Regions from separate parts of the Oceanobacillus sp. FSL K6-0251 genome, predicted to be linked through region 3. Evidence: a T-box and tRNA genes for the amino acid it is inferred to sense, from the RefSeq annotation. Region 3 holds a T-box; the other regions hold tRNA genes.
What was found. A T-box is a leader RNA that pairs with one kind of tRNA and senses whether it is charged. The one in region 3 lies ahead of serS (serine--tRNA ligase), so its partner is inferred to be a tRNA-Ser.
Positions count from the first base shown of each region.

Region 1: it has a tRNA-Ser gene. The T-box ahead of serS (serine--tRNA ligase) is inferred to sense a tRNA for this amino acid. The anticodon was not compared.
Region 2: it has a tRNA-Ser gene. The T-box ahead of serS (serine--tRNA ligase) is inferred to sense a tRNA for this amino acid. The anticodon was not compared.

Region 1 covers NZ_JBBORS010000001.1:1,127,421-1,129,681, forward strand. Annotated here, with positions in the region: gene MKY45_RS05650 (catalase) at 1-147, opposite strand, end outside; gene MKY45_RS05655 (SprT family protein) at 593-1,045, shown strand; tRNA gene MKY45_RS05660 (tRNA-Asn) at 1,309-1,383, shown strand; tRNA gene MKY45_RS05665 (tRNA-Ser) at 1,390-1,480, shown strand; tRNA gene MKY45_RS05670 (tRNA-Glu) at 1,497-1,568, shown strand; tRNA gene MKY45_RS05675 (tRNA-Asp) at 1,597-1,673, shown strand; tRNA gene MKY45_RS05680 (tRNA-Gln) at 1,681-1,755, shown strand; tRNA gene MKY45_RS05685 (tRNA-Lys) at 1,849-1,924, shown strand; tRNA gene MKY45_RS05690 (tRNA-Leu) at 1,935-2,022, shown strand; tRNA gene MKY45_RS05695 (tRNA-Leu) at 2,037-2,120, shown strand.
Region 2 covers NZ_JBBORS010000001.1:2,870,884-2,873,144, reverse strand. Annotated here, with positions in the region: gene MKY45_RS14430 (Na/Pi cotransporter family protein) at 1-555, shown strand, start outside; tRNA gene MKY45_RS14425 (tRNA-Asn) at 974-1,048, shown strand; tRNA gene MKY45_RS14420 (tRNA-Met) at 1,050-1,126, shown strand; tRNA gene MKY45_RS14415 (tRNA-His) at 1,158-1,233, shown strand; tRNA gene MKY45_RS14410 (tRNA-Ile) at 1,250-1,326, shown strand; tRNA gene MKY45_RS14405 (tRNA-Ser) at 1,339-1,431, shown strand; tRNA gene MKY45_RS14400 (tRNA-Phe) at 1,485-1,557, shown strand; gene sodA (superoxide dismutase SodA) at 1,828-2,261, shown strand, end outside.
Region 3 covers NZ_JBBORS010000001.1:13,385-15,645, reverse strand. Annotated here, with positions in the region: gene serS (serine--tRNA ligase) at 1-1,232, opposite strand, end outside; T-box leader at 1,296-1,531, opposite strand; gene MKY45_RS00050 (D-alanyl-D-alanine carboxypeptidase family protein) at 1,599-2,261, opposite strand, start outside.

The DNA.
Region 1 (2,261 bases), 1.1 Mb from region 3:
AATTACTTCGCGATCAAAGTGTGCAAGCTTTTCAAGAAACCAAAAATCTTCCATTAATAATGGACCACGTTTACCGGCCGTTTTAGAATCATCATCATTTGGAACAGGAGCTCCAAATGCAGTGGTCATTTTTCTTTTTTCACTCATAGATAGTTTCCCTCCTATATATTAAATACAATTATTATAATAACATAATAAATAGTAGATTGCTATTAATATTCTTGTTTAATTTGAATGACATTTTTTTATTTTGATATAGAAGTCCTTCTTGACGGTGGGTATCGTATTTTTAAGCAAATGTTAGTAAAGTGTTGTTTTCTTTTAGAATAAAATAATATATTAGATAAGTGATTCTACTAATTCTCAATTAAGTTTTTTAAATGAGAATAAAACTCTTAGTATAACTGAAATATAAGATAGAGAATAGAAGTTCCGACAGCTTCTTTTTTATGTTAAAATGAGTTGTCATCAGTTAAACAATTTTTGGGAATTTCTGATGGCGTATAATAAAGAAGTATGTTTTGAATTGTCAGGAAGGTAAGAAGAACATTAAAATAATGAAGCTTTCTTTATATATTGGAGGTTGAAACAGATGGACCCAATGCCGGAGGAAGAATTGTACCAGTTAGTTAATCAGCTGTCAGAAGCTTTCTTTAATAAAACGTTTATGGACAAAGTACGATTTAACTCCCGTCTGCGGACAACTGGAGGGAGATATATCCCAAGTAAACGATTAATTGAATTGAATCCCAAATATGTACTGGAATCTGATAAGGAAGAGTTTCACGGGATTATTAAGCACGAGCTTTGTCATTACCATTTGCATATTGAAGGAAAAGGGTACCAGCATCGAGATAAAGATTTTAGAGAATTGCTTGCAAAAACGGGCTCTCCCCGTCATTGTAAACAGCTTCCTTCGAATCAGCAGCGCTACCAGCATATATATGAATGCCAAAAATGTAAAATGGTTTATAAAAGAGTAAGGAAAGTAGATGTATCCAGGTATCGATGTGGAAAATGCAGGGGGAGATTACATCTGATTTAATTTTTTTCAATTAAGTATTGACGAATAATATGATCCATGATAAATTAATGTAGCTGATATGAAATGACAGTTTTCATTCATTGCGAATGACCTGTTCAGCAGCTTTGTCGAATGGCTTGGATTTTTGAATAACTTTCTAAGCGAAAAAAACTTTTTAAGAAATTTAACAGTTTTTGTTGACAAAAAACAGGATATATTGTATGATATTTCTTGTTGTTGCGTAATTAGGATATTACATAGATAGTGACTGATTACTTTTATATTCCACAGTAGCTCAGTGGTAGAGCAATCGGCTGTTAACCGATCGGTCGTAGGTTCGAATCCTACCTGTGGAGCCATTATTTGGAGAAGTACTCAAGTGGCTGAAGAGGCGCCCCTGCTAAGGGTGTAGGTCGTGTAAGCGGCGCGAGGGTTCAAATCCCTCCTTCTCCGCCATTTTAATTTTCATAATGGCCCGTTGGTCAAGCGGTTAAGACACCGCCCTTTCACGGCGGTAACACGGGTTCGAATCCCGTACGGGTCATCTTTCTAAGAAATCAAAATAAATAATTGGTCCGGTAGTTCAGTTGGTTAGAATGCCTGCCTGTCACGCAGGAGGTCGCGGGTTCGAGTCCCGTCCGGACCGCCATTATAGTTGGGCCATAGCCAAGCGGTAAGGCATCGGGTTTTGATCCCGTGTACCCCAGGTTCGAATCCTGGTGGCCCAGCCATTTTCTTTTTAGAAGGAATACATGATAATACTATTACAGATAATAGTATTTTTTTATTGATAGGGACTATAAATAATGACCTGTCATATATAGGAGCCATTAGCTCAGTCGGTAGAGCATCTGACTTTTAATCAGAGGGTCGAAGGTTCGAATCCTTCATGGCTCACCATTTTTATCTTGCGGATGTGGCGGAATTGGCAGACGCGCTGGAATCAGGCTCCAGTGTCCGTTAAGGACGTGGGGGTTCGACTCCCTTCATCCGCACCATTTTTTTATATTATGCGGTCGTGGCGGAATGGCAGACGCGCCAGGTTGAGGGCCTGGTGGGTGAATAACCCGTGTGGGTTCAAATCCCACCGACCGCATCATATGTACAAACCAGTCATATCAAGGGTTGCAGACCTTTGATATTTTTTTATGCACTCATTTTTCTATATGAAATGGGTGTTTTTTTATATAGTTTTGACCAGTTTTTGACCATGTGAATAAATGGTAAAAATGAAACG
Region 2 (2,261 bases), 2.9 Mb from region 3:
TTAGAGGAAACCCACAGTTATGTCACTACGCAGAATCCGAAAAATTCCGAGATGGCTCTGCAAATTGAAGGAGCGCTGAATAATCTGGATCGTAAAATAACGGAGTATTTAGTGGATATCGCTTCTACCAACTTAACAGAACCGGAAAGTATAGAACATACCAGCTTAATGAGTACAATTCGTGATATTGAACGAATTGGCGACCATTTTGAGAATGTGGTTGAACTGGTGGACTATAAAATGTCCAACAAAGTTTCGTTGACAGATCAGGCAATTGAAGATCTCAACAAAATGTTTGATTTAACGTATATGACAGTTAAACAGGCTGTTGAGGCTTTAGAGGCAAACGATCGGGAAGCGGCTTTAGAAGTTATTCAAAAAGAAGACCAAATCGATAAAATGGAGCGGAAATTCCGTAAAAACCATATTATCCGTATGAATGAAGGCACTTGTAATGGATCAGCAGGAATCGTTTTTGTCGATATCATAAGTAATTTAGAACGAATTGGCGATCATGCTGTAAACATTGCTCAGAACGTCTTAGGAGACCATTAAGGATAATCTGATATAAAAGGGCTCTATCTGTTGTAATGAAGCGGATAGAGCCCTTATTTCATCTATTTCGGGATAAAAGGGGAAGAGAACGCTTTTAACGTGATAACTGCCGGTCATTGTTATGCAGCGCGGAGGTGTATAAATTATCAACAGCATTTATGGAACATCTGATTATTTTGAAGCATGCATATTAAAAAGTGGGGATAACAGATGCGATAGAAATACAGCTTTTTCTATATATTACCGGAAATGAAAAAAGTTTTTATAAGTTTTTGTTGAAATATGTTATATTACATGCTATTATAATTCTTGCAGTCAACTTCTGATAAAAACTTTTGCAACACCGCAAAAAAAGTTGTTGACATAATCAACAGAACATGATAAATTATATTTTGTTGCTAATTAAAACAAACATTATTCCACAGTAGCTCAGTGGTAGAGCAATCGGCTGTTAACCGATCGGTCGTAGGTTCGAATCCTACCTGTGGAGCCATGGCGGTGTAGCTCAGCTGGCGAGAGCGTACGGTTCATACCCGTGAGGTCGGGGGTTCGATCCCCTCCGCCGCTACCAAAAAATATATACATACATTTGCTATTTCATGGCGGCCGTGGCGAAGTGGTTAACGCACCGGATTGTGGCTCCGGCATGCGTGGGTTCGATCCCCACCGGTCGCCCCATTCAATAATAGTAAAAGGACCCTTAGCTCAGTTGGTTAGAGCTATCGGCTCATAACCGATCGGTCGCAGGTTCGAGTCCTGCAGGGTCCACCATTTATTCTGCCTGGAGGTATACCCAAGTCTGGCTGAAGGGGTCGGTCTTGAAAACCGAGAGGCGGGTCAAACCGCGCGGGGGTTCGAATCCCTCTACCTCCTCCATACATATTTCACAACAGAATGATGGAGAGCTTTTATATCAAAGCTCCATGTACGGCTTGGTAGCTCAGTCGGTAGAGCAGAGGACTGAAAATCCTTGTGTCGGCGGTTCGATTCCGTCCCAAGCCATCTAAAAAACAAGCGCAAAGCTTGTTTTTTTGTGTGCTTTTTTCAGATTTTGCAAGCGGAATCTGATTCTTTTTTATAAATATTTTGTTGTTTCTTTAAGGCAAAAAAGTTTCACTAAATCAAAAAGGGATAGTCAATAATATGTAAACGGTTATTTAATAAGGAATGTTTGATACATATCAGTGCAAAATATTTGCAAGAAATTCTTACCTTTGATAACGTATAAATTGTAGAAATAAAATCATCATTTATTTTAAGGAGGAGTTACACATGGCAAAATTTGAATTACCGGAATTACCTTATGCATACGATGCATTGGAACCATCTATCGATAAAGAAACAATGAACATTCACCATACGAAGCATCACAACACCTACGTTACCAAATTAAATGATGCATTAGAAGGACATGAAGATCTGCAAAACAAATCAGTTGATGAGCTTGTGAGGGACTTAAATGAGGTTCCTGAAAGCATCCGTACCGCTGTACGCAACAATGGCGGCGGACATGCTAACCACAGCTTCTTCTGGAAGACTTTGTCACCAAACGGCGGCGGAGAACCAACTGGCGAGCTGGCTGATAAAATCAACAGCAAATTCGGTTCTTTTGACAAATTTAAAGAGGATTTTGCAGCTGCGGCAGCAGGACGTTTCGGTTCTGGCTGGGCATGGTTAGTATTAAACAATGGCGAGCTTGAAATCAC
Region 3 (2,261 bases):
TCAGGAATTACTACACTTCCATCTTCCTGCTGGCAATTCTCTAAAATAGCCGCTACAGTACGTCCTAACGCAAGACCAGAACCGTTTAACGTATGGACAAATTCTGGTTTTCCATTTGCTTCGCGGCGGAAGCGAATTCCGGCACGGCGCGCTTGGAAATCCTCAAAATTAGAACAAGAAGAAATTTCACGGTACGTATGCTGGCTTGGAATCCATACTTCAATATCGTATTTTTTCGCTGCTGTAAAGCCTAAATCACCTGTACACATACTCATCACACGATAAGGGAGTTCTAACAGCTGCAATACTTTTTCCGCTTCCCCTGTCAGTCTTTCTAATGTGTCATAAGAATCTTCCGGTTTCACGAAATTCACAAGCTCCACTTTGTTAAATTGATGCTGGCGAATCAAGCCGCGTGTATCTCTTCCGGCAGAACCTGCTTCAGAACGGAAGCTGGCGCTGAATGCAACATATTTTTTCGGCAACGCCTCTCCTGATAAAATCTCATCACGGTGATAATTGGTTACAGGGACTTCTGCAGTCGGCACCAGAAAATAATCCCAGTCTTCCAGTTTAAACGCATCCTCTTCAAATTTCGGAAGCTGTCCTGTTCCTGTCATACTCAGGCGATTCACAATGTATGGAGGAAGCATTTCCTGATAGCCATGCTTATCCGCATGCAGATCCATCATGAAGTTTAATAATGCACGTTCCAGTCTTGCTCCTAATCCTTTATAAAAAACAAAACGGCTTCCTGTTACCTTTGCTGCACGTTCAAAGTCCAAAATATCTAAATTTGTCGCAACATCCCAGTGCGGCTGTGCTTCAAATGAAAATTCCGGCACCTCTCCCCATTTACGTGCTTCTACATTATCATCCTCATCTTCACCAACAGGCACACTCTCATGCGGCAGATTAGGAATAGAAAGCATGATATGTTCCAGGGTTTCCTCAATGTCTTTTAATTCTTTATCATATTTAGAAATTTGATCTCCAACTTCACGCATAGAAGCTATGGCTTCCTCCGCATCCTTCTTCTCGCGCTTTAAAACAGAAATTTCCTTAGACACTTCATTACGTTTTGCCTTTAGTTTTTCTGTCTCTGCAATCAATTCCCGTCTTCTTACATCAAGCTCGCCAAATTTGTCTAAATCGCCAAGGTCTTCTCCGCGGTGTGCTAATCTTTGCTTCACTTCATCAAAGTTATTTCGTACATATTTCATATCTAACATACTGATTACCTCCTATATTTTTAATGTCTTTAAAACCATAAAAAAACTCCCATCCCTTATGTAGAAAGGGACGAGAGTATATTTCCCGCGTTGCCACCCTAGTTAAAGAATCTATACAGACAGATTCTTCCGGCTTTATATACGAATAACGTCGTATCTCCGTGCTTACTTACGTGACTGAACCACTTCAATAAGCATGCTCCAGGATGGATTCACTGCATTCTAACGCTAATTTGCACCAGATATTAGCTCTCTATAGATAGAATCAAACAGCTACTGCTTCCTATCAACGCTTTATTATTTCAATGAATGATTGTATATCATCATAATCTATTTCCAATCAGGTTGCAAGACTTCCTGCAAAAATTAGCTGAAAAGTCCCTTCACCCAATTAAATGCACCTTGGAACATGTTTACAAAGAAATCACCAATAGATTGTAACGTAAGCATAAACCAATTTGCTTTTTCAACGGAGTCCATTGCAACTAAATCATAACTTTCCTGACTCGCTTCATCGGAAATATATCCAAAATCTTCTTCTTCTCCATCATAGACAACGGTAACTGTTCCGATAACTTCATCTGCTTCCACTGGAGCTTCTAACTCTCCATTATCATTCAATTTGTCTTCATCAATTTTATATTCTAAATGATACAGATCTTCCTCACCAGTTTTGATTGGAACATGAATCCCTTCATTGATGCCAATATTTACTTCTTTTTCTTTTCCTCTTGCAACCGGAGCTGTTTCATTGCCTTCTTCTTGATATCCTGCCGGGAATAATTCTTGTGTTTCAAATTGATCAAATCCATAATCAAACAGTTTTGCAGTCTCATTAAAACGGGCATCTTCACTGTCTGTTTTCATAACCACACTGATAAGACGTCGTCCATCCCGTTCTGCTGTTCCTGTAAAAGCATAACCGGCAACCGTTGTAAAACCAGTTTTTAAACCATCTACACCTTCATAGTAATGCTGCTGTAAATAATCTGCATCATGATCCAGCATGTAATTCCAGTTACGGATCTC